4 regions of the Pseudomonas sp. TE9122 genome follow, and region 4 is predicted to be linked to each of the others. Evidence: predicted binding sites of a transcription regulator. Region 4 holds the regulator's gene; each other region holds the start of a gene.

Region 1 (5,104 bases), 950 kb from region 4:
GGTGATGGCGCTGGACGGCGTGATCCAGACCACCGAAGCCGACGAATTCATCTACCACGAAATGCTCACCCACGTGCCGATCCTCGCCCACGGCACTGCCAAGCGCGTGCTGATCATCGGCGGCGGTGACGGCGGCATGTTGCGCGAAGTGACCAAGCACGCCGGCGTCGAGCACATCACCATGGTCGAAATTGACGGCACCGTGGTCGACATGTGCAAGGAATTCCTGCCGAACCATTCCGCTGGTGCCTACGACGATCCGCGCCTGAACCTGGTGATCGATGACGGCATGCGTTTCGTCGCCACCACCACTGAAAAATTCGACGTGATCATCTCCGACTCCACCGACCCGATCGGCCCGGGCGAAGTGCTGTTCTCGGAGAATTTCTACCAGGCGTGCCACCGCTGCCTGAACGAAGGCGGCATCCTCGTGACTCAGAACGGCACGCCGTTCATGCAAATCGACGAAGTCAAAACCACCGCCGGTCGCCTGCGCAGCCTGTTCCCGGACTGGCACTTCTACCAGGCCGCCGTGCCGACCTACATCGGCGGCTCGATGACCTTCGCCTGGGGCTCGACCAACCCGGCCTACCGCAAGCTCAGCCGTGAAACCCTGCAACAGCGCTTCATCGGCAGCGGCATCGTCACCCGTTACTACAATCCGGAAATCCACATCGGCGCGTTCGCCTTGCCGCAATACGTGCTGCAAGCGGTCAATAAGCCGAGCAACGACTGATCACGCTGAAGGCGCTCTGCAAGGGAGCTTTTGTGGTGAGGGGATAAATCCCCGTTGGGATGCGCAGCATCCCTGAACCGGCCGGCGCGGTGTCTCCGTTAAACCGCAATGGACGGTCTTACGACTGCTGCGCAGCCGAACGGGGATAAATCCCCTCGCCACAGAAGTCCGCCCTATCGATCGGCTGGTTATTTTCACCGTTGGCGGCTGTAATCCTTTTGAACCAACTCTCGCGGAAAAAAGTCGAGATAGAGGTAAGCCCATTTACGGGTTGATCGAGGAGGCACTGATGCAAAAGTGGAAAGTCACTTTCGTGGATGATCACGGCGAAATTGTTGATGAAGTCTTCGAACGTGAGGAATGCCCGTCCGATGATGAAGCCGCGCGGCTGATCAAGGAGCGGCTTCTTCCGGTTGCCGCCAAGCTGGATCTCAACGACCTGCAAGGGCGCACCACCGATGCCGAGGTGAAAAACCTCAAGACCCAGAACGGCATCGAAATCCTCAGCATCACCCCTGTCTGAACACTTCCTGTCATCTCGTAAACCAGGCCTTGGCAGCGGCGCTCTCTTGGGGCTACTCTGCAAGCGAGATCAGCGAATGGATCGCTAAGGTCTGGTCTTGTCAGCTACATGCTTGTTTCCCGCGCGCAACCACGTTGCCGTAGTACTTAGGCCAAAAGGCCGGGGGCGGGAATACGGAAAGTCTATCCATCAATCGAGGGGGACGATTCATGAGCACAGCCTATCAAGAAGACATCAGCAGCAATGTTCTGCGCCGCATGAAAGAAGGCGGTTTCGATTTTTCCCGGTTCCATCCCATTGAGTTCTACGCGATTTTCCCGGACGAGGAGCGGGCGCGCAGGGCAGCAGGCAAATTTCGCGGTGAATCCATCAATGCCCAGGTCAGTGCGCGCGACGACGGCGCCTGGTCGCTGGAATTGAGCAAAGTGATGTACGCAACCTATGACGACATCGGCGATTTCGAGCAAGGCTTTTCTGCCGTGGTCGAACCGCTGGGCGGCATTATCGAGGGTTGGGGCGTGAAGCAGGAGGTGCGCAATCGTTACCGGTTGAATTGATATTGCGCATTGTTTGTCGGGCAACGGCTGACCTTCGGGTCGGCCGTTGTCGTTTCTGGCTTCTGCATATCGCAGTGGCAAAACCCTGAAACAAGAATCCCGGGCAAAAAAAAGCCACCGGAGAGGGTGGCTAAAAGGGAAGACGGGTATGCAATAAAGTCCTGTCGGGACGGGGCTGCCAAGGCAGTTCAGATCAGTTGAGCTGTCTACTTCGCGGCGGCTTGCCGGGGAAGTTTTGCAGCGAATGCGCGGATTATCCGCAGTCGCGGCCGGGCAGTGAAATCAACTCTGACTATGCTGGTGATAGGCGATGCAGTGCGTCGCAATGAAGCGGGGGCAATCGGGCCGGGGCATTTGCCGCACAGGAATGGTGCGCAGCCTTCGGCGTGGATCTACAACCGATTGAAATCAAAGCGTTTATGCCGATGGCACGGGCCTTGCGAAGGCCTGTATGTCCGGAGTGACAAGGAGTACGGCATGATCCGCACCTATTTTGACGAGATGTACGATGCCGGCGGCCTGGTCCGCCCGCATTACCGGGAATTTGCCCGCTGGCTGGCCGAGACGCCCGACGAGCTGCTCGCGCAGCGCCGCCGCGAGGCCGATCTGCTGTTCCACCGGGCCGGGATCACCTTCACGCTCTATGGCGACGAGCAGGGCACCGAGCGCCTGATTCCGTTCGATACCATTCCCCGTAGCATCCCCGCCAGTGAATGGCGGATTGTCGAGCGCGGCTGCATCCAGCGGGTCAAGGCGTTGAACATGTTTCTCGCCGACCTCTACCACGAGCAGCGCATCATCAAGGCCGGGATTATTCCCGCCGAACAGGTGCTGGCCAACGAGCAATACCAATTGGCGATGCAAGGTCTGGATCTGCACCGCGATATCTATTCGCACATCTCCGGCGTCGATCTGGTGCGCGATGGCGATGGCACTTATTACGTTCTCGAAGACAACCTGCGCACACCCAGCGGCGTCAGCTACATGCTCGAAGATCGCAAGATGATGATGCGTCTGTTCCCCGAACTGTTCTCCGCCCAGCGCATCGCCCCGATCGATCACTATCCCAATCTTCTGCTCGACACTCTCAAAAGCTCGAGCCCGATCGACAATCCCAGCGTGGTGGTGCTGACGCCGGGACGCTTCAACAGCGCGTTCTTCGAACATGCGTTTCTGGCGCGGGAAATGGGCGTTGAACTGGTGGAAGGCGCAGATCTGTTCGTGCGTGACGACAAGGTGTTCATGCGCACCACCGATGGCCCGAAAGCGGTCGACGTGATCTATCGGCGCCTCGACGACGCATTCCTCGATCCTCTGGCATTCAACCCGGATTCGATGCTCGGTGTGCCGGGGCTGCTGTCGTCCTATCGCTCCGGCAACGTGGTGCTGGCCAATGCCATCGGCACCGGGGTCGCGGACGATAAATCGGTTTACCCGTTTGTCACCGACATGATCCGTTTTTACCTCGACGAAGAGCCGATCCTGAAAAACGTGCCGACCTGGCAATGCCGCAACCCGTCCGAGCTGTCCCACGTACTGGCCAATCTTGCGGATTTGGTCGTCAAGGAAACCCAGGGCTCCGGCGGTTACGGGATGCTGGTCGGACCGGCCGCGACGACGGCGGAAATCGATGCCTTTCGCGAGCGCATCAAAGCCAAACCCCATGCCTACATTGCGCAACCGACACTATCGCTGTCGACCTGTCCGACCTTTGTCGAAAACGGCATCGCGCCGCGCCATATCGACTTGCGTCCGTTCGTGCTGTCCGGCCGCGAAACCCGTGTGGTGCCTGGCGGTTTGACCCGTGTCGCGTTGCGTGAAGGCTCCCTGGTGGTGAACTCCTCCCAGGGCGGCGGGACCAAGGACACCTGGGTAGTCGAGGATTGAAGGAAGCTTGCCATGTTAAGTAGAACTGCCTCGGATCTGTACTGGATGTCGCGTTACCTGGAGCGTGCGGAGAATCTCGCGCGCATGCTCGACATCAGCTATTCGCTGTCGCTGATGCCGCAGGACGGGCGCGGCGATGGTCTGCATGAACTCGCCATGCCGTTGCTGATCACCGGCACCTTGGACGATTACCTTGAACGCCACGGTGACCTGCACGCTGAACGCTTGCTGCATTTCTTCGCACTGGACGCGGCCAACCCGGCCAGTATCTACAGCTGCCTTGGTGCAGCGCGGGCCAGTGCCCATGCCGTGCGCGGGCGAATCACTGCCGACATGTGGGAAAACATCAATGCGACCTGGCTGGAAATTCGTGGCATCGCCGAGCAGGGCCTGAGTCGTTATGGCATGAGCCGGTTCTGCGAATGGATCAAGGAGCGTTCGCACCTGTTTCGTGGCGCCTCATACGGCACGATCATGCGCAACGACGCGTTTCGCTTTATTCGTCTGGGCACGTTTATCGAGCGCGCGGACAACACGCTGCGCCTGCTTGATGCCCGTTACGAAATGGCCGGCGATCAGGCCGAAGCAGTCAGCGACGGCACGGCGCACGCCTATTACCAATGGAGTGCGCTGCTGCGGGCCTTGTCCTCATTCGAGGCCTACACCGAAATCTACCGCGACGCGCCCGGCGCCCGGCATGTCGCCGAATTGCTGCTGTTGCGCGCCGATGTGCCGCGTTCGCTGCGTGCCTGTACAGAAGAGATTGACCAGATCCTCGCGCAACTGCCCGGCGCCAACGGCCGCCCGGCACAACGCCTGGCGGCGGAAATGGATGCGCGCCTGCGTTACACCGGCATCAACGAAATTCTCGAAGAAGGCCTGCACGCCTGGCTGACCGAATTCATCCCGCTGGTGCGCCAGTTGGGCAACGCCATTCACAGTTCCTATCTGGAGGCTGCATGAGACTTTCCATAAGCCACGAGACCACCTATCACTACGAAGATCAGGTGCGCGCGAGCATCCAGTACCTGCGCCTGACACCCCACGACAGCGAGCGTCAGCATGTCCTCAGTTGGCAACTCGACTTGCCGCGTCCGGTGCGTGCGCAGCTCGATCCGTTTGGCAACATCCTGCATGTGCTGACCATGGACGAGCCCCACGAAGCGATCATCATCGGCGCCCGTGGTCAGGTCGATATCGATGAATTGCGCGAGGCCGAACATGAGAGCCAGTCGGCGCTGCCGTTCCTGCGCTTCACGCGCCTGACCGAAGCCGACGAAGCCTTGCGCGAGTTTGCCGCGAAGAACTGCAAGCAGCGGCGAGACCGCACCGCGCTGATCGACTTGATGCACGGTCTGAATCAGCACATGAGCTACACGCCGGGCTCCACCGAAGTCGACA
Region 2 (5,104 bases), 700 kb from region 4:
TTACAGAAGTCTCTCCAGACCAGAAAAAGCTCACGATCGCCGTCAAAGGCCGGTTCGATTTCGGTCGCCATCAGGAATTTCGCGAGTCGTATGAACGGCTCCCACACAAACCCGAATCCATCGTGGTCGATCTCAAAGAGGCTACTTACCTCGACAGCTCCGCGCTGGGCATGCTGCTCCTGCTGCGTGATCACGCCGGTGGCGACGAGTCGGATATCCGCGTCGTCAACAGCAGCTCCGATGTGAAGAAAATCCTCGCGATTTCCAACTTCGACAAACTCTTCGACATCAGTTGACGCCCATGCAGGCGCAAGAGCCGCTGACCATTCTTATCGCCGAAGACAGCGCCGCCGACCGGCTGCTGCTGTCGACCATTGTCCGCCGTCAAGGTCATCAGGTGCTGACGGCGGCCAATGGTGCGGAGGCGGTCGAATGCTTCCAGCAGCAACAACCCGATCTGGTGTTGATGGACGCGCTGATGCCGGTGATGGACGGCTTCGAAGCGGCGCGGCAGATCAAGGCGCTGGCGGGTGAAGCGTTGGTGCCGATCATCTTCCTCACCTCGCTGACCGAGAGTGAAGCGCTGGCCCGTTGTCTGGAGGCTGGCGGTGACGATTTTCTGGCGAAGCCGTACAACCAGGTGATCCTTGCCGCCAAAATCAAGGCGATGGATCGCTTGCGTCGCCTTCAGGCCACGGTCCTGCAGCAGCGCGATCTGATCGCGAAACATCATGACTATCTGCTCAACGAACAACGCGTGGCCAAAGCGGTGTTCGACAAGGTCGCGCATTCAGGGTGCCTGAGTGCGCCGAACATCCGTTACCTGCAATCGCCTTACGCCCTGTTCAATGGCGATCTGTTGCTCGCTGCGTATACGCCGGCCGGTGACATGCACGTCATGCTCGGCGATTTCACCGGGCATGGCTTGCCGGCAGCGGTGGGGGCGATGCCGCTGGCCGAAGTGTTTTATGGGATGACCGCCAAGGGCTATGGCCTGGCCGAAACCCTGCGCGAGATGAACGCCAAGCTCAAGCGCATCCTGCCGGTGGACATGTTCTGCTGTGCCACCTTGCTCAGTCTGAGTTTCCAGAGCCGTTCGGTGGAGGTGTGGAATGGTGGCATGCCCGACGGTTACCTGCACCGCATGGCCAGCGGCGAGCGTGTGCCCTTGCCGGCGCGGCATTTGCCCCTTGGGATTCTCAGCGCGCAAGCCTTCGATGACCGTACGGATGTGTATCCGATGGCCGTCGATGATCGAGTGTTTCTGTTATCGGACGGGGTGATCGATACCTGCGATGCCAATGACCAGTTGTTCGGCGTCGAACGCTTGCAGCAGGTGTTTGCGGCGAACCGTGAGCCGGATCGGTTATTCGAGGATATCGAACAGGCGTTGCGCGATTTTCGCGGACAGGCCCGTGATGACGTAAGCATGGTCGAAGTCAGTCTGCTTGAGTCGGCGCAGGCCCACGGCGCAGCGCCGGTGTATTCCGACAGTGGCCAGTCGTGCCCGCTGGACTGGTCGGCCAGTTTCGAGTTTCGCGGCGCCACGCTCAGGCGCTTCAATCCGTTGCCGTTCCTCTTGCAGTTGCTGCTTGAGGTGCATGGCCTGCGCGCGCAAAGCGGGGCGCTGTACAGCGTGCTCGCCGAGTTGTATTCCAATGGGCTGGAGCATGGCGTGCTCGGGCTGGACTCGAGCCTCAAACGCGATGCGGCAGGTTTCGCCCGCTACTATGAAATGCGCGCGGCGCGGCTGGAGGCGCTGCAAGACGGTTTCGTGCGCGTGCATCTGCAGGTGCAACCGCAAGGCGAGGGTGGGCGGCTGGTCATTCGTGTCGATGACAGTGGCAAGGGGTTTGATGTGGCGCGGGTCATGGAAAGGCCCGTGGATAACGTCCGCTTGTCGGGACGCGGCATCGGTCTGGTCCGGCAACTGGGGCGCAACGCCAGTTGGTCGGACCAAGGTCGTAGTGCCAGCGTGGAGTTTTTCTGGGAGATTGAGGCATAATCCGCCCATTCTTGATCAAGGAGTGAGCAAGTGACAGACCCACATGTAAATCGCGAAGTCCTCGATACTTTGCGCGAGGTGATGGAGGACGGCTATACGGAATTGCTGGAGACTTTTCTGGCAGATTCGCAAAGCCGCCTGCACGAGTTGCAGGACAGCACCAGCGCCAAAGCGCTTTCCGATGTAGCGCATAGCTTCAAGGGCAGCGCCAGCAACATGGGCGCGGTTCGACTGGCCGAGTTGTGCCAGGACCTGGAGTCGAACGCGAAGGACAAAAGCCCGGAAGCGCTCGCTCAGCTAGTCGCCGATATCCATTCTGAATTCGCCGAAGTACGTCCGGTGTACGAAAGCGAAAAGCACCACGCCCACATCCACTGAAGCTGCCGTCCGGCGCTTTTCGCAAGTGTCTCGCCAAACTGGCCCGGCACTTGCAGTCAACTTGCTCAACTGTACCTACGATCCCAGTGCAGCGGAGACCGTGTCATGCCTGCGACCCCCAACATTCTTCTTCAGACCGCCGCTCAGGCCAAGGCCCAAGCCGCCTCTGCCAAATCGTCGGCAATGGCCGCAGACGCCGGGGACAAGGCCTCCAGCTTCGCCAAAGTGTTCGCCGATCAGGCGCCGGTCAAGCCCGCCGTGAGCGCTGACAATTCAGTCAAGCCGGCACGCGATAAGGTCGCGGACAGCAGCGGCAAAAAGGATATCGGCAAAGAGCAGTCTGCCGCGCCCCAGCCAGCAGTTGCCGATAGCGGCAAAGCGTTGCCTGCCGACAAAGCGGCGACGAGCGACGACGCGACTGCCACTGCCGATGACACCGCTGAAACCATACAAACCCCTGTGGCCGATGCCGCGCCTGTAGACCCGGCCCTTGATCCGGCCTTGGCGCAAGTCGTTCAGCCGTTGGTGGCAGCGCCTGTGGTGCAAACGCCAACAGTCGCCACGCCAGCCCAGCCGGAAACCGAGACGCCTGCATTGGCGGTCGTGTCGGGCATGGTCAAAGATCCGGCGGCAACCGACAGCGATTTCGATCCATCGGCCGACCCGCTCGACTCGATGCCGGCCGTGCGCATGGCGATGGAGCAGGGCGGGCATATTTCCGCCGCCAGTCAGGCGCAACCGAAAGCCACGCCTGCTCAAGCTCAGGCTGACGGTGAATTGACCGCCGCGCAGAACTTTGCCGCCGGCATGGCCAGCATGCTCGACGTGCAGGCCGACAAGGACAGCACCAGTCAGGGCGGCGAACAAGCTTTCAGCGGGCTGATCGACGATGGTCTGAAGGATCTGAAATCGGCTACCAGCGACACCCGCGTCGATGACTTCGCCAACCGTCTGGCGGCACTGACCCAGGCCGCTACGCCGAAAACCGCCAATGCGCTGCCGGTGAATCAGCCGATCGCCATGCACCAGAGTGGCTGGACCGAAGAAGTGGTCAACCGCGTCATGTACCTGTCCAGCGTCAACCTGAAGGCCGCCGACATTCAGTTGCAGCCGGCGGAGCTTGGGCGTCTGGATATCCGCGTGAACATGGTTCCCGATCAGCAGACCCAGGTCACCTTCATGAGCGCACACCCAAGCGTGCGTGAAGCGCTCGACAGCCAGATGCACCGCCTGCGCGACATGTTCAACCAGCAGGGCATGGGCCAGGTAGATGTCAATGTCGCCGACCAGAACCGTGGCTGGCAGGGGCAGCAAGGTCAGGAACAGGCGCAGCAGGGGCAGAGTGGCCGGACCAGCGCTGCGGGTGGCCGCTTGGATTCGGCGGATGAGGAATTGGCACCGGCTACTGTCGCTGAAGTGGCGGCGCAGACTACCAGCGTAATTGGCAGCAGCGCGGTCGACTATTACGCCTGAGCAAATCAAGAGCCCCCTCACCCTAGCCCTCTCCCAGAGGGAGAGGGGACCGATTGGGGAATCTTGAAGAACTACGCCGACCTGAACGAGCATCGCTGAATCCGTTCGACATTCGGCGACCTGTTGATTCCCGCCCTGAACTTGCAATCACCTCGGTTGTGCAGGTCGATGTCCAGCCCCATTACATCTCGGTCGGCCCCCTCTCCCTCAGGGAGAGGGCTGGGGTGAGGGTGCTTTTGACTTTAGCGTCGTTCTCGACCTCCGACACTTCTGGCATAACACTTGCTCTTGCCTTGCCGTGCGACTGTGAAACCCCCGATTAGTGACGGATTATTGGCATGGCGAAGAGCGAAGCTGCAGCAGTAAAAGACCCCGCAACCAAAGGCAAACTCAAGCTGATCATCGTGATCGTGCTGGCGTTGCTGGTGGCCATTGGTGCATCCGTCGGGGCGACCTGGTTCTTCATGCACGGCGCGCAAAGCAAGCCTGCCGAGGCCGCTGAAGCAGCGCCGGTCGGCAAGCAGGCGGCGATTTTCGAGCCGATGGCGCCGGCCTTCGTGGCCAACTACAACCAGAACGGCCGTCAGCGCTACATGCAGGTGAGCATCACCATGCTGGCGCGGAATCAGGCCGATCTGGACGCGCTCAAAGTGCACATGCCGGTTATCCGCAACAACCTGGTAATGCTCTTCTCCGGTCAGGATTTCGCCACACTGGCGACACCGGTCGGCCAAGAGATGTTGCGCCAGAAGGCCACCGCCAGCGTCCAGGAAGTGGCGCAGAAAGAACTGGGCAAAGTGGTCATCGAACAGTTGCTTTTCACTAATTTCGTACTGCAGTAGGAACACGACATGGCCGTGCAGGATCTGCTGTCCCAGGATGAAATCGATGCGCTGCTGCATGGCGTCGATGATGGTCTGGTACAGACCGATAATGCTGCCGAACCCGGCAGTGTCAAAAGCTACGACCTGACCAGTCAGGATCGCATCGTCCGTGGACGCATGCCGACGCTGGAAATGATCAACGAGCGCTTTGCCCGCTACACCCGCATCAGCATGTTCAACATGCTGCGCCGCTCGGCGGACGTGGCTGTCGGTGGTGTGCAGGTGATGAAGTTCGGCGAATACGTGCACTCGCTGTACGTGCCGACCAGCCTCAACCTGGTCAAGATCAAACCGCTGCGCGGCACCGCGCTGTTCATCCTCGACGCCAAACTGGTGTTCAAGCTGGTGGACAACTTCTTCGGTG
Region 3 (5,104 bases), 4.7 Mb from region 4:
TGGCAGACGACTGGCCAGCAGCGTCTTGCCGGTTCCCGGAGGCCCGCTGAACAACAAGTTGTGCGCCCCCGCTGCGGCAATCAGCAATGCGCGCTTTGCGGCTGTTTGACCCTGCACTTCGTTGAGGTCGGGATAGGGCTTGGCAGCGTGCATCAAACCGTCGGAAACGTAAGGCTCCACCGGCGTATGCCCATTGAAATGCGCCACCGCTTCCAGCAAATGATCCACCGCAAACACCTTCAACCCCGACGCCAGACACGCCTCCTCGGCATTCGCTCGAGGCACCACCAACGCCCGCCCGGCCTTGCGCGCCGCCAGTGCCGCCGGCAGCACACCACGCACCGGCCGCACGGCACCCGACAGCGCCAACTCGCCCAGACATTCCACCTCGTCCAGGGTCAGGCAGGGCACCTGCACACTGGCCGACAAAATCCCCAAGGCAATCGCCAGATCAAACCGCCCGCCATCCTTGGGCAGATCCGCCGGCGCCAGATTCAGGGTGATCCGCCGCGCCGGAAATTGCAGCCCGGAATTGATGATCGCGCTGCGTACGCGATCCTTGCTCTCCTTCACCGCCGCTTCGGGCAGGCCGACCATGGTCAGCGACGGCAGACCGTTGGCCAGATGGACTTCGACGGTAACAGCGGGGGCTTCCACGCCAATCTGGGCGCGACTGTGGACAATGGAGAGGGACATGGTCGTTCCTTGAGCTGAATCGGGGAGCCGCTTCCTGCGGGTTTTTGAAGGGTAGTTGAGCCGGGTTTCGGTGCTGAAATAGAGGTTTACAAGACGTATCCAGACCCGATGGGCTGTCACTGCTTGCCTGAATTAGAGCGTTGACTCTCGCACGGCATTGAAGGATCATCCCATTCGAGGACTGCAACTGCGCATTCGTCGGGACTGGGCACCAGCAAAAGCTCCCCCGCATTTTTGGCAGCAGAGAAAGCTGGTTTCTCTGAAGTAGTGACGACGGGCTAGCCTGTCGGATTCTGAACCCAAGGCCGTAAAGCCAGGAGCTAAAGAATCGCTGCGACTACTCCTCAAAAAATACTTAAAAGGCGTCCATCGGACGCCTTTTTTTATTTCTGATTTGGTGGTGCTCGTGGTATCTGCCCCACTAACGTGCCATGTGCACGTTTTTGCGGGTACCAAGTCACCACGAAGTAACCAAATCCTGTGGCGCGCTCGTGTCGCGGTTCAAGAATCAGTGTTCCCATAGATGTCCTCAGTACCGCGACCCTGTTTCCACATCGTTGTTCTTTGAACTCACAATAGATTTGCGCCCCCGGGACGATCATTTTCGCAACAATCGCTGCTACCCCATCGGCAGTCTGGCAACCATGCTTGAGCAAATCGGCACTATGGGCTTCCCAAATGTGCACTACGCCAAAACCACTATTCGCTCGACGGTGAATACCTACCCGCAGATAAATCTTCCCGCCTGGCAAGCCGAATTTTGGCATATCGGGGATCGTGCCAAAGATGTAACCACCATCTGGATGCTGAACCAGCGTGTTTTCTTTGAGCTTGAGCAAATCAGACAAGAGGGATCCAGAACCAGAGTGTCTGGCGATCAATGTGTATCGCCTGGAACTCGACGAATAGGATCGACCAGCGCAGGCGAAAGCCACCAGCCTAATCACAGCGAAGAGCTCACGGAATCAGGCGCAGACGCTGATGTTTGTAGGGCCATGCCCTAATATTTGTAGGACGCTGGCGAAAGGGGTGTGAAGGTCTTGTATCCGGGAGTCGGATGCTCCAGTTGGCCACTCAACGCAGCCTCTGGAGGCGAAAAAAACGGACCGCAGTGGTATGCGCCCGATTCATCCGGGCGAGGTTCTGAATAAGGATTCATGGAGCCGTTGGGCGTGACTGTCATGGATCTGGCCATGCCCACGAACTGGCCCGAAAGTGAGATCGAAGAGCTTGTGAAATGCCAGCTCAGGATCTGCGCCGATCTGGCAATCAGCCTCGCCATTCAGCTCAACACTACGCCTGAGTTCTGGATGAATCTTCAGTCGACTTACGATTTGCGCAGAGCCCAGCTCCGGCATGCGGGCTCATAGCGATTGCAGCATCCGCGAAGCCCATTTCCACCATGGCCCTGCCCGGGTCGCCCAATCCTCTGCTGAACATTCAGCATCAGATAGCTTAGAAACCTGGGCTTTTTGGCGCAATCGGACGGCGGTCATTAAGGTTGTAGGACGTTGCGGGGATGGTTGAAGGGCTGAAGATCAAAAGATCGCAGCCTTCGGCAGCTCCTACAGGGGACGCGAATTATTCAGCGGGCGGTGTCAGCTTCGCTTCCATCTCGGCAACCTTGGCTTCGAGGCTTTCGAGGCGGGCGCGAGTACGCGCCAGCACTACCATCTGACTATCGAACTCTTCCCGGCTGACCAGATCGAGTTTGCTGAAGGCACTTTGCAGCAGCATTTTGAACTGGCTTTCCATTTCGGCTTTCGGCAGCGGGGTGTCGCCGCTGAAGAGGCGGGAGGCGGTGCCGCTCAGGGCGTCGAGGAAGTCTTTGGGCGCGAGCATGGGAAATGTCCTGGAAACAATGGCCGGCAGTGTATCACGCAGTGTCTATAGTCAATCCCGTTGCACGGATGCACGCTTTTCGCGCAGGGGGACGGACGGTGGCGCACCGTTGTTGTGCGTATCGGCAAAAGCTTTTCTGCCCGAGCGCGTGCAACAGGGGCCAAGAGATTGAAATGCAGGGTTTTTGCCGAGCTGGCAAGGTTTCTGCTTAGTCACCCTCGACCCATGCACTGATGCAGTCGCTGTGACGAATGCAGTGCGGCAGACGAAGCGGGGAGTTTCGTCTGATGCGGTTAGCTGGCGTCAACGATGCGTTACAAAGCCAGGCACTGCGCTTAGACTTGAGACGGGTTTGTTTTCCTGGGGCAAGTCCACCAATTCGGGAGAGAGTTTCATGAAGCTAGTCACTGCCATCATCAAGCCGTTCAAGTTGGACGACGTGCGCGAGTCGCTGTCCGAAATCGGCGTGCAGGGCATTACCGTTACTGAAGTCAAAGGCTTCGGCCGGCAGAAGGGTCACACCGAGCTGTATCGCGGCGCGGAATATGTGGTCGATTTTCTGCCCAAGGTGAAAATCGACGTGGCCATCGACGACAAGGATCTGGATCGGGTTATCGAGGCGATAACCAAAGCGGCCAACACCGGCAAGATCGGTGACGGCAAGATCTTCGTGGTCAATCTGGAACAGGCGATCCGCATCCGTACCGGCGAAACCGATACCGACGCGATCTAAGCGCCGCCACAAACCCAACGCCCCAGGAGAAAACAATATGACTCTGCGTAAATTCGCAGGGCTAGGCGCCCTGTTGTCCATCGTAATGCCCGGCATCGCCATGGCGGCAGACGAAGTGGCAGCGCCAGTCCTCAATTCCGGCGACACCGCCTGGATGCTCACCTCGACAGCGCTCGTGCTGTTCATGACCATCCCCGGCCTGGCGCTGTTCTACGGCGGTATGGTTCGCTCGAAAAACATTCTTTCCGTGCTGATGCAGTGCTTCGCCATTACCGGCCTGATCAGCATCCTGTGGGTCATTTATGGCTACAGCATTGCCTTCGACACCACCGGCATGGAACAGGGCGTCGTCAACTTCAATTCGTTCTTCGGCGGCATGGGCAAGGCGTTCCTCGCTGGTGTCACGCCTTCGAGCATCACCGGCCCGGCGGCGCTGTTCCCTGAAGCGGTGTTCATCACCTTCCAGATGACCTTCGCGATCATCACCCCGGCGCTGATCGTCGGTGCGTTCGCCGAGCGCATGAAGTTCTCCGCGATGCTGATTTTCATGGGCATCTGGTTCACTCTGGTTTATGCACCGATCGCGCACATGGTCTGGTCCGGTAACGGCGGCCTGATGTGGGACTGGGGCGTGCTCGACTTTGCTGGCGGCACCGTGGTGCACATCAACGCCGGTATCGCCGGCCTGGTCGCGTGCCTGGTACTGGGCAAGCGCAAAGGCTTCCCGACCACACCGATGGCTCCGCATAACCTCGGCTACACCCTGATGGGCGCGGCGATGCTGTGGGTTGGCTGGTTCGGCTTCAACGCTGGTTCCGCTGCTGCCGCCAACGGCACTGCCGGTATGGCCATGCTGGTTACTCAGATCGCCACCGCCGCTGCGGCACTGGGCTGGATGTTTGCCGAGTGGGTCACCCACGGCAAGCCAAGCGCACTGGGGATTGCTTCGGGCGTGGTCGCCGGTCTGGTCGCGATCACTCCGGCCGCTGGCACTGTAGGCCCGATGGGTGCACTGGTGATCGGTCTGGCCGCAGGCGTGGTGTGCTTCTTCTGCGCCACCACCCTGAAACGCAAACTCGGCTATGACGATTCCCTGGATGCCTTCGGCGTGCACGGCATCGGCGGTATCCTCGGCGCGATCCTCACTGGTGTGTTTGCCGCACCGGCACTGGGCGGCTTCGGCACCGTGACTGACATTGGCGCGCAGGTCTGGATTCAGATCAAAGGCGTCGGCTTCACGGTGATCTACACCGCGATCGTCACTTTCATCATCCTCAAGGTGCTGGACGCCGTCATGGGTCTGCGCGTAACCGAGGAAGAAGAGTCGGTCGGCCTCGATCTGGCACAACACAACGAACGCGGCTACAACCTGTAAGTACGCGCGATAAAAAAATTGCCCGGTTCGCCGGGCATTTTTTTGTCCGGGATTTGTCATTCAAGGTGCGGCTGAAAGGATTTTTCTTACGGCTTTGGTCGTCTTTACGACGAGGCTTTTTCTGCGGGCAATCGCTTACATCGCTGCAGGAATATTAGGGCCTTTGTTTTTTTTCAGAGCACGCTAGAATGCGCCCCGAACGAGCGGAGAACTGTATGTGGCAACAGACTCTGATAACCCTGCGGGCAAGGCCCCGGGGCTTTCATCTGGTGACGGACGAGTTACTCGCAGGCTTGCCTGAACTCAAGACCTGTCGGGTCGGTCTGTTGCATTTGTGGCTGCAGCACACGTCGGCATCGTTGACCATCAACGAGAACGCCGATCCGGCAGTTCGTCGCGACTTCGAACGATTTTTCAATCGTCTGATCCCACAAGGAACGGGCGGCTACGAGCACAAC
Region 4 (5,104 bases):
ATCTGCCGGAGGCGGGATGGCGGACGCCGACAGTCTGGCGATGGGCATTGCGTTGCAGGATGTGCCGGAAGGACTGGTGATTGCTCTGGTGCTGGCCGGGGCGGGAATGTCGCGGGTCAGAGCGTTTCTGATCGGCGCGGCGTCGGGGCTGGTCGAACCGGTATTTGCGCTGCTGTGTGCGTGGCTCGTGAGTCTGGCTCAGGTGCTGTTGCCGTTGGGGCTGGCACTGGCGGCGGGGGCGATGTTGCTGGTGGTGACCCACGAAGTGATCCCGGAATCGCGCCGTCATGGGCATGACAAGCTGGCCAGTCTGGGCCTTCTGATCGGGTTTTGTCTGATGATGGTGATGGATACGGCGTTGGGGTGAATGGAGGCGAGGAACAGTGTCCCCGCCTCGAGGATTATTCACCTTCGTCGAAATACCTTTCGATCAGATCGACCAATGCGTCCATGGCTTCCTGAGCCTGTTCGCCTTCGGTGCTCAAATGGATCTTGGTGCCTTTACCCGCCGCGAGCATCATCATTGCCATGATGCTCTTGCCGTCGACAGTCGTTTCAGGTGTGCGTCCCACTCGGATCGTGCAGTCTGGATACTGACCCGCCACGCCGACAAATTTGGCCGATGCCCGGGCATGCAGGCCCAGCTTATTGATGATTTCGATTTCACGAGCAGGCATCGCGGTGTAAATCCTTTAGGTGAGGTCGCGGTGGCGAACCTGGACGTTCTTCAGGGTTTTCTGCAGGGCCTGACCCAGTCGTTCGGTCAGGTAGACGGAGCGGTGATGCCCGCCGGTGCAGCCAATGGCAATGGTGACGTAGGCGCGGTTGCTGGCGGCGAAGCGTGGCAGCCACTTGTTCAGGTAGGCGTAGATGTCCTGATACATTTCTTCGACATCCGGCTGCTGCGCCAGGTACTCGGCCACTGGGGCATCGAGGCCCGACTGAGCGCGCAGCTCCGGTTTCCAGTACGGATTGGGCAGGCAGCGCACGTCGAACACCAGGTCGGCGTCGACCGGCATGCCGCGCTTGAAGCCGAACGACTCGACCAGAAACGCCGTACCGGGCTCCGGTTGATTCAACAGGCGCAACTTGATGGTGTCGCGTAGTTGATACAGATTCAGACTGGTGGTGTTGATCTTCAGGTCGGCCAGATCGGCGATCGGACCGAGCAGGGCGGTTTCGTCGTGAATCGCCTCGGCCAGTGAGCGATTGGCGTTGCTCAGCGGGTGACGACGACGGGTCTCGGAAAAACGCTTGAGCAGGGTTTCTTCATCGGCGTCCAGGTACAGCACATCGCACTTGATATGCTTGGCACGCACGTCTTCGAGCAATTCAGGGAAACGTGACAGATGGCTGGGCAGGTTGCGCGCATCGATCGACACGGCGACCAGCGGCTGCGCCAGTTCCGTGTGAATCAGCGCCCGCTCGGCCAGTTCCGGCAGCAAACCGGCCGGCAGATTGTCGATGCAGTAGTAGCCGTTGTCCTCAAGGACATTCAGGGCGGTACTTTTACCCGAGCCCGAACGGCCACTGACAATGATCAAACGCATGATTAGTGCCCGTTCTGCTCGTCCAGTACGACCTGGTACAAGGCTTCATTGCTCGGAGCGCTGCGTAGCTTGTCGCGCACTTCCTTGCGGTCGAGCATGCTGGCGATCTGGCGCAACAACTCCAGATGCGCGTCGGTTGCGGCTTCCGGGACCAGCAATACGAACAACAGGTCCACCGGAGCGCCGTCGATGGCGTCGAAATCGATCGGGGCTTCGAGGTGCAGCAGGGCGCTCACTGGCCCCGCGCAGCCCTTGAGGCGGCAGTGGGGAATGGCGATGCCGTTGCCAAAACCGGTGGAGCCGAGTTTTTCACGGGCGATCAGCGCCTCGAAGACATCCTGCATCGCCAGATCCGGCACTTCGCGGTGGATCAGGTTGGCAATCTGTTCGAGGGCTTTTTTCTTGCTGCCGCCCGGCGCGTTCACTTGGGAACGGCCGGGGGTCAGGATGGTTTCAAGTCGGATCATGGATAGGGGTGTTAACGACCGGTCGCGCCCTGGAGGAGGCTCTGGGTCTTTTCCTTATGCTTTTTGAGTTGGCGATCCAGCTTGTCGGTAAGTGAGTCGATCGCAGCGTACATGTCGGTATCTTCTGCGTTTGCGACCACTTCACTGCCGGGAATATGCAAGGTGGCTTCGATCTTCTGTTTCAGCTTTTCGACGCACATCGTGACCTGCACGTTGGTGATCTTGTCGAAATGTCGCTCCAGTCGCTGGAGTTTTTCCTCGATGTAGGAACGCAGAGGTTGGGTCACTTCCAGTTGGTGTCCACTGATGTTGACTTGCATACAGCTTCTCCTTCGTTGCCAGTGCATAAAGCGGCAGGCCGAAAAGCCTGCCACTGGAACGCTGTAACGTGGCTTACATCAACCGCTTGCGTTCGCTCGAAGGCGCGATTCCGAGGGATTCGCGGTACTTGGCGACGGTGCGGCGAGCCACCTGAATGCCTTGTGCCTCCAGTAAACCAGCGATCTTGCTGTCACTCAACGGCTTTTTCTGATTTTCCGCAGCGACCAGTTTCTTGATGATCGCGCGGATCGCCGTGGACGAGCATTCGCCGCCTTCGGAGGTGCTGACGTGGCTGGAGAAAAAGTATTTCAGCTCATAAATACCGCGCGGGGTATGCATGAATTTTTGTGTGGTCACCCGGGAAATCGTCGATTCGTGCATGCCGACCGCTTCGGCGATGTCATGCAATACCAACGGCTTCATTGCTTCGTCGCCGTATTCGAGGAAGCCGCGCTGATGTTCGACGATCTGCGTGGCCACTTTCATCAGGGTTTCGTTGCGGCTCTGCAGGCTCTTGATGAACCAGCGGGCCTCCTGCAACTGGTTGCGCATGAAAGTGTTGTCGGCGCTGGTGTCGGCACGCTTCACGAAACCGGCGTACTGGGCGTTGACGCGCAGGCGAGGCACCGATTCCTGGTTCAGCTCGACCAGCCAGCGCTCGTTGTCCTTGCGCACGATCACGTCGGGAATGACGTATTCGGCTTCGGTCGACTCGATCTGTGAGCCGGGACGCGGATTGAGGCTCTGCACCAGTTCGATGACCTGGCGCAGCTCGTCTTCCTTGAGCTTCATGCGCCGCATCAACTGGCTGTAATCGCGGCTGCCGAGCAGGTCGATGTAATCGGCGACCAGACGCTTGGCCTCGGTCAGCCACGGCGTCTTCGCGGGCAGCTGGCGCAATTGCAGCAGCAGGCATTCGCTGAGGTTGCGGGCGCCGATACCGGCGGGCTCGAATTGCTGGATGCGATGCAGGACGGCTTCGATTTCGTCGAGCTCGATGTCCAGTTCAGGGTCGAACGCTTCAAGAATTTCTTCGAGTGTTTCGTCCAGATAGCCCTGATTGTTGATGCAGTCGATCAGGGTCACGGCGATCAGGCGATCGGTGTCGGACATCGGTGCCAGGTTCAGTTGCCAGAGCAGATGACTCTGCAGGCTCTCGCCGGCCGACGTGCGAGTGGTGAAATCCCACTCATCGTCATCGCTGCTGGGCAGGCTGCTGGCGCTGGTCTGGTAGACGTCTTCCCAGGCAGTATCCACTGGCAGTTCGTTGGGGATGCGCTCGTTCCAATCGCCATCCTCGAGGTTATCCACCGTCGGGGCGGTTTCCTGGTAGGAGGGTTCCTGGATTTCGGCGGGCTTCTGTTCGGCGTTGTCGGCCAGCGGATCGGCGTTGTCGAAGTCGTCGCCTTCTTCCTGGCGCTCGAGCATCGGATTGGATTCCAGAGCCTCCTGGATCTCCTGTTGCAGGTCCAGGGTCGACAATTGGAGCAGGCGGATGGCCTGTTGCAGCTGCGGTGTCATCGTCAGCTGCTGGCCCATTCTCAAGACTAGCGATGGTTTCATGGCAGGGGCTTAACACCTTATTCGCCGGCGCTTTGCGCCATCCACTACAGGGCGCCGAAGCGCCAAACTTAAGCAAATTATATGCCTGAAACTGAAGTGTTTGCCTAGAGCGCTGTAACAATTAAAGCGGATAAATGCGCCTTGAATCGATACAGCGCTGTCGCGCTTACAGGCGGAACTCGTGACCCAGATACACTTCCTTGACCAGATCGTTGGCCAGGATGGTCTCGGCATCGCCTTCAGCGATCAGTTGACCGTCGTTGACGATGTAAGCGGTTTCGCAGATATCCAGCGTCTCACGCACGTTGTGGTCGGTGATCAGCACACCGATGCCCTTGGCCTTGAGGTGATGGATGATCTGCTTGATGTCGCCGACCGAGATCGGGTCGACACCGGCGAACGGTTCGTCGAGCAGGATGAACTTGGGTGCAGTGGCCAGGGCGCGAGCGATTTCCACCCGGCGACGCTCACCGCCGGACAGGCTCATGCCGAGGTTGTCGCGGATGTGGCTGATGTGGAATTCCTGCAGCAGGCTTTCCAGCTCCTTGCGACGACCGGCCTTGTCCAGCTCCGGGCGGGTCTCGAGGATCGCCATGATGTTGTCGGCGACCGACAGTTTACGGAAGATCGACGCTTCTTGCGGCAGATAGCCGATACCGGCCTTGGCGCGGCCGTGCATCGGCTGGTGGCTGACGTCCAGATCATCGATCAGCACACGGCCCTGATCTGCCTGCACCAGGCCAACGATCATGTAGAAGCACGTAGTCTTGCCGGCGCCGTTCGGACCGAGCAAGCCGACGATCTGCCCGCTGTCGATCGACAGGCTGACGTCACGCACGACCTGGCGGCTTTTATAGGCCTTGGCCAGGTGCTGAGCTTTCAGAGTTGCCATTACTGGGATTTCTCTTCGGTTTTCTTCTTCGGCTGGATCACCATGTCGATGCGCGGACGCGATTCGGTGACCTTGCTGCCCGTGGCGCGACCGGCGCTGGCCAGCTTCTTCACGGTGTCGTAGACGATTTTTTCGCCCTGGGTGACGTTGTTATCCTTGTCGATAACCTTGGCCTTGTCGATCAGCACCACCCGGTTCTGCTGGGCGTGGTATTGAATCGTCACGCCGTAGCCCTTGACCGGGTTGGCGTCGCCCTGGGTCTGCAACTGCTCGAAGTAAGCCAGGTTGCCTACCGAGGTCACCACGTCGAT

What was found. Region 4 encodes sigma-54, which starts transcription at its own class of promoters, with help from an activator protein. Its sites were predicted from a motif close to ANTGGCATNNANNTTGCTNT; they were not measured.
Positions count from the first base shown of each region.
Region 1: a site for sigma-54 is predicted at 2,241-2,260, ahead of ACZ9BE_RS06400 (circularly permuted type 2 ATP-grasp protein). Genes of this name have one in related genera too.
Region 2: a site for sigma-54 is predicted at 2,432-2,451, ahead of ACZ9BE_RS05145 (flagellar hook-length control protein FliK). Genes of this name have one in related genera too.
Region 3: a site for sigma-54 is predicted at 2,730-2,749, ahead of glnK (P-II family nitrogen regulator). Genes of this name have one in related genera too.

Region 1 is NZ_JBWBQI010000001.1:1,417,603-1,422,706, forward strand. It holds gene speE (polyamine aminopropyltransferase) at 1-736, shown strand, start outside; gene ACZ9BE_RS06390 (hypothetical protein) at 1,026-1,259, shown strand; gene ACZ9BE_RS06395 (ribonuclease E inhibitor RraB) at 1,469-1,816, shown strand; gene ACZ9BE_RS06400 (circularly permuted type 2 ATP-grasp protein) at 2,294-3,703, shown strand; gene ACZ9BE_RS06405 (alpha-E domain-containing protein) at 3,716-4,666, shown strand; gene ACZ9BE_RS06410 (transglutaminase family protein) at 4,663-5,104, shown strand, end outside.
Region 2 is NZ_JBWBQI010000001.1:1,165,180-1,170,283, forward strand. It holds gene ACZ9BE_RS05130 (STAS domain-containing protein) at 1-296, shown strand, start outside; gene ACZ9BE_RS05135 (ATP-binding SpoIIE family protein phosphatase) at 302-2,005, shown strand; gene ACZ9BE_RS05140 (Hpt domain-containing protein) at 2,036-2,383, shown strand; gene ACZ9BE_RS05145 (flagellar hook-length control protein FliK) at 2,489-3,856, shown strand; gene fliL (flagellar basal body-associated protein FliL) at 4,195-4,698, shown strand; gene fliM (flagellar motor switch protein FliM) at 4,708-5,104, shown strand, end outside.
Region 3 is NZ_JBWBQI010000001.1:5,202,565-5,207,668, reverse strand. It holds gene ACZ9BE_RS23590 (YifB family Mg chelatase-like AAA ATPase) at 1-696, opposite strand, end outside; gene ACZ9BE_RS23585 (hypothetical protein) at 1,080-1,544, opposite strand; gene ACZ9BE_RS23580 (HigA family addiction module antitoxin) at 1,854-2,066, shown strand; gene ACZ9BE_RS23575 (accessory factor UbiK family protein) at 2,278-2,538, opposite strand; gene glnK (P-II family nitrogen regulator) at 2,933-3,271, shown strand; gene ACZ9BE_RS23565 (ammonium transporter) at 3,309-4,646, shown strand; gene ACZ9BE_RS23560 (secondary thiamine-phosphate synthase enzyme YjbQ) at 4,862-5,104, shown strand, end outside.
Region 4 is NZ_JBWBQI010000001.1:469,995-475,098, forward strand. It holds gene ACZ9BE_RS01965 (ZIP family metal transporter) at 1-367, shown strand, start outside; gene ACZ9BE_RS01970 (HPr family phosphocarrier protein) at 402-677, opposite strand; gene rapZ (RNase adapter RapZ) at 693-1,550, opposite strand; gene ptsN (PTS IIA-like nitrogen regulatory protein PtsN) at 1,553-2,017, opposite strand; gene hpf (ribosome hibernation-promoting factor, HPF/YfiA family) at 2,029-2,337, opposite strand; gene ACZ9BE_RS01990 (RNA polymerase factor sigma-54) at 2,411-3,901, opposite strand; gene lptB (LPS export ABC transporter ATP-binding protein) at 4,068-4,793, opposite strand; gene lptA (lipopolysaccharide transport periplasmic protein LptA) at 4,793-5,104, opposite strand, start outside.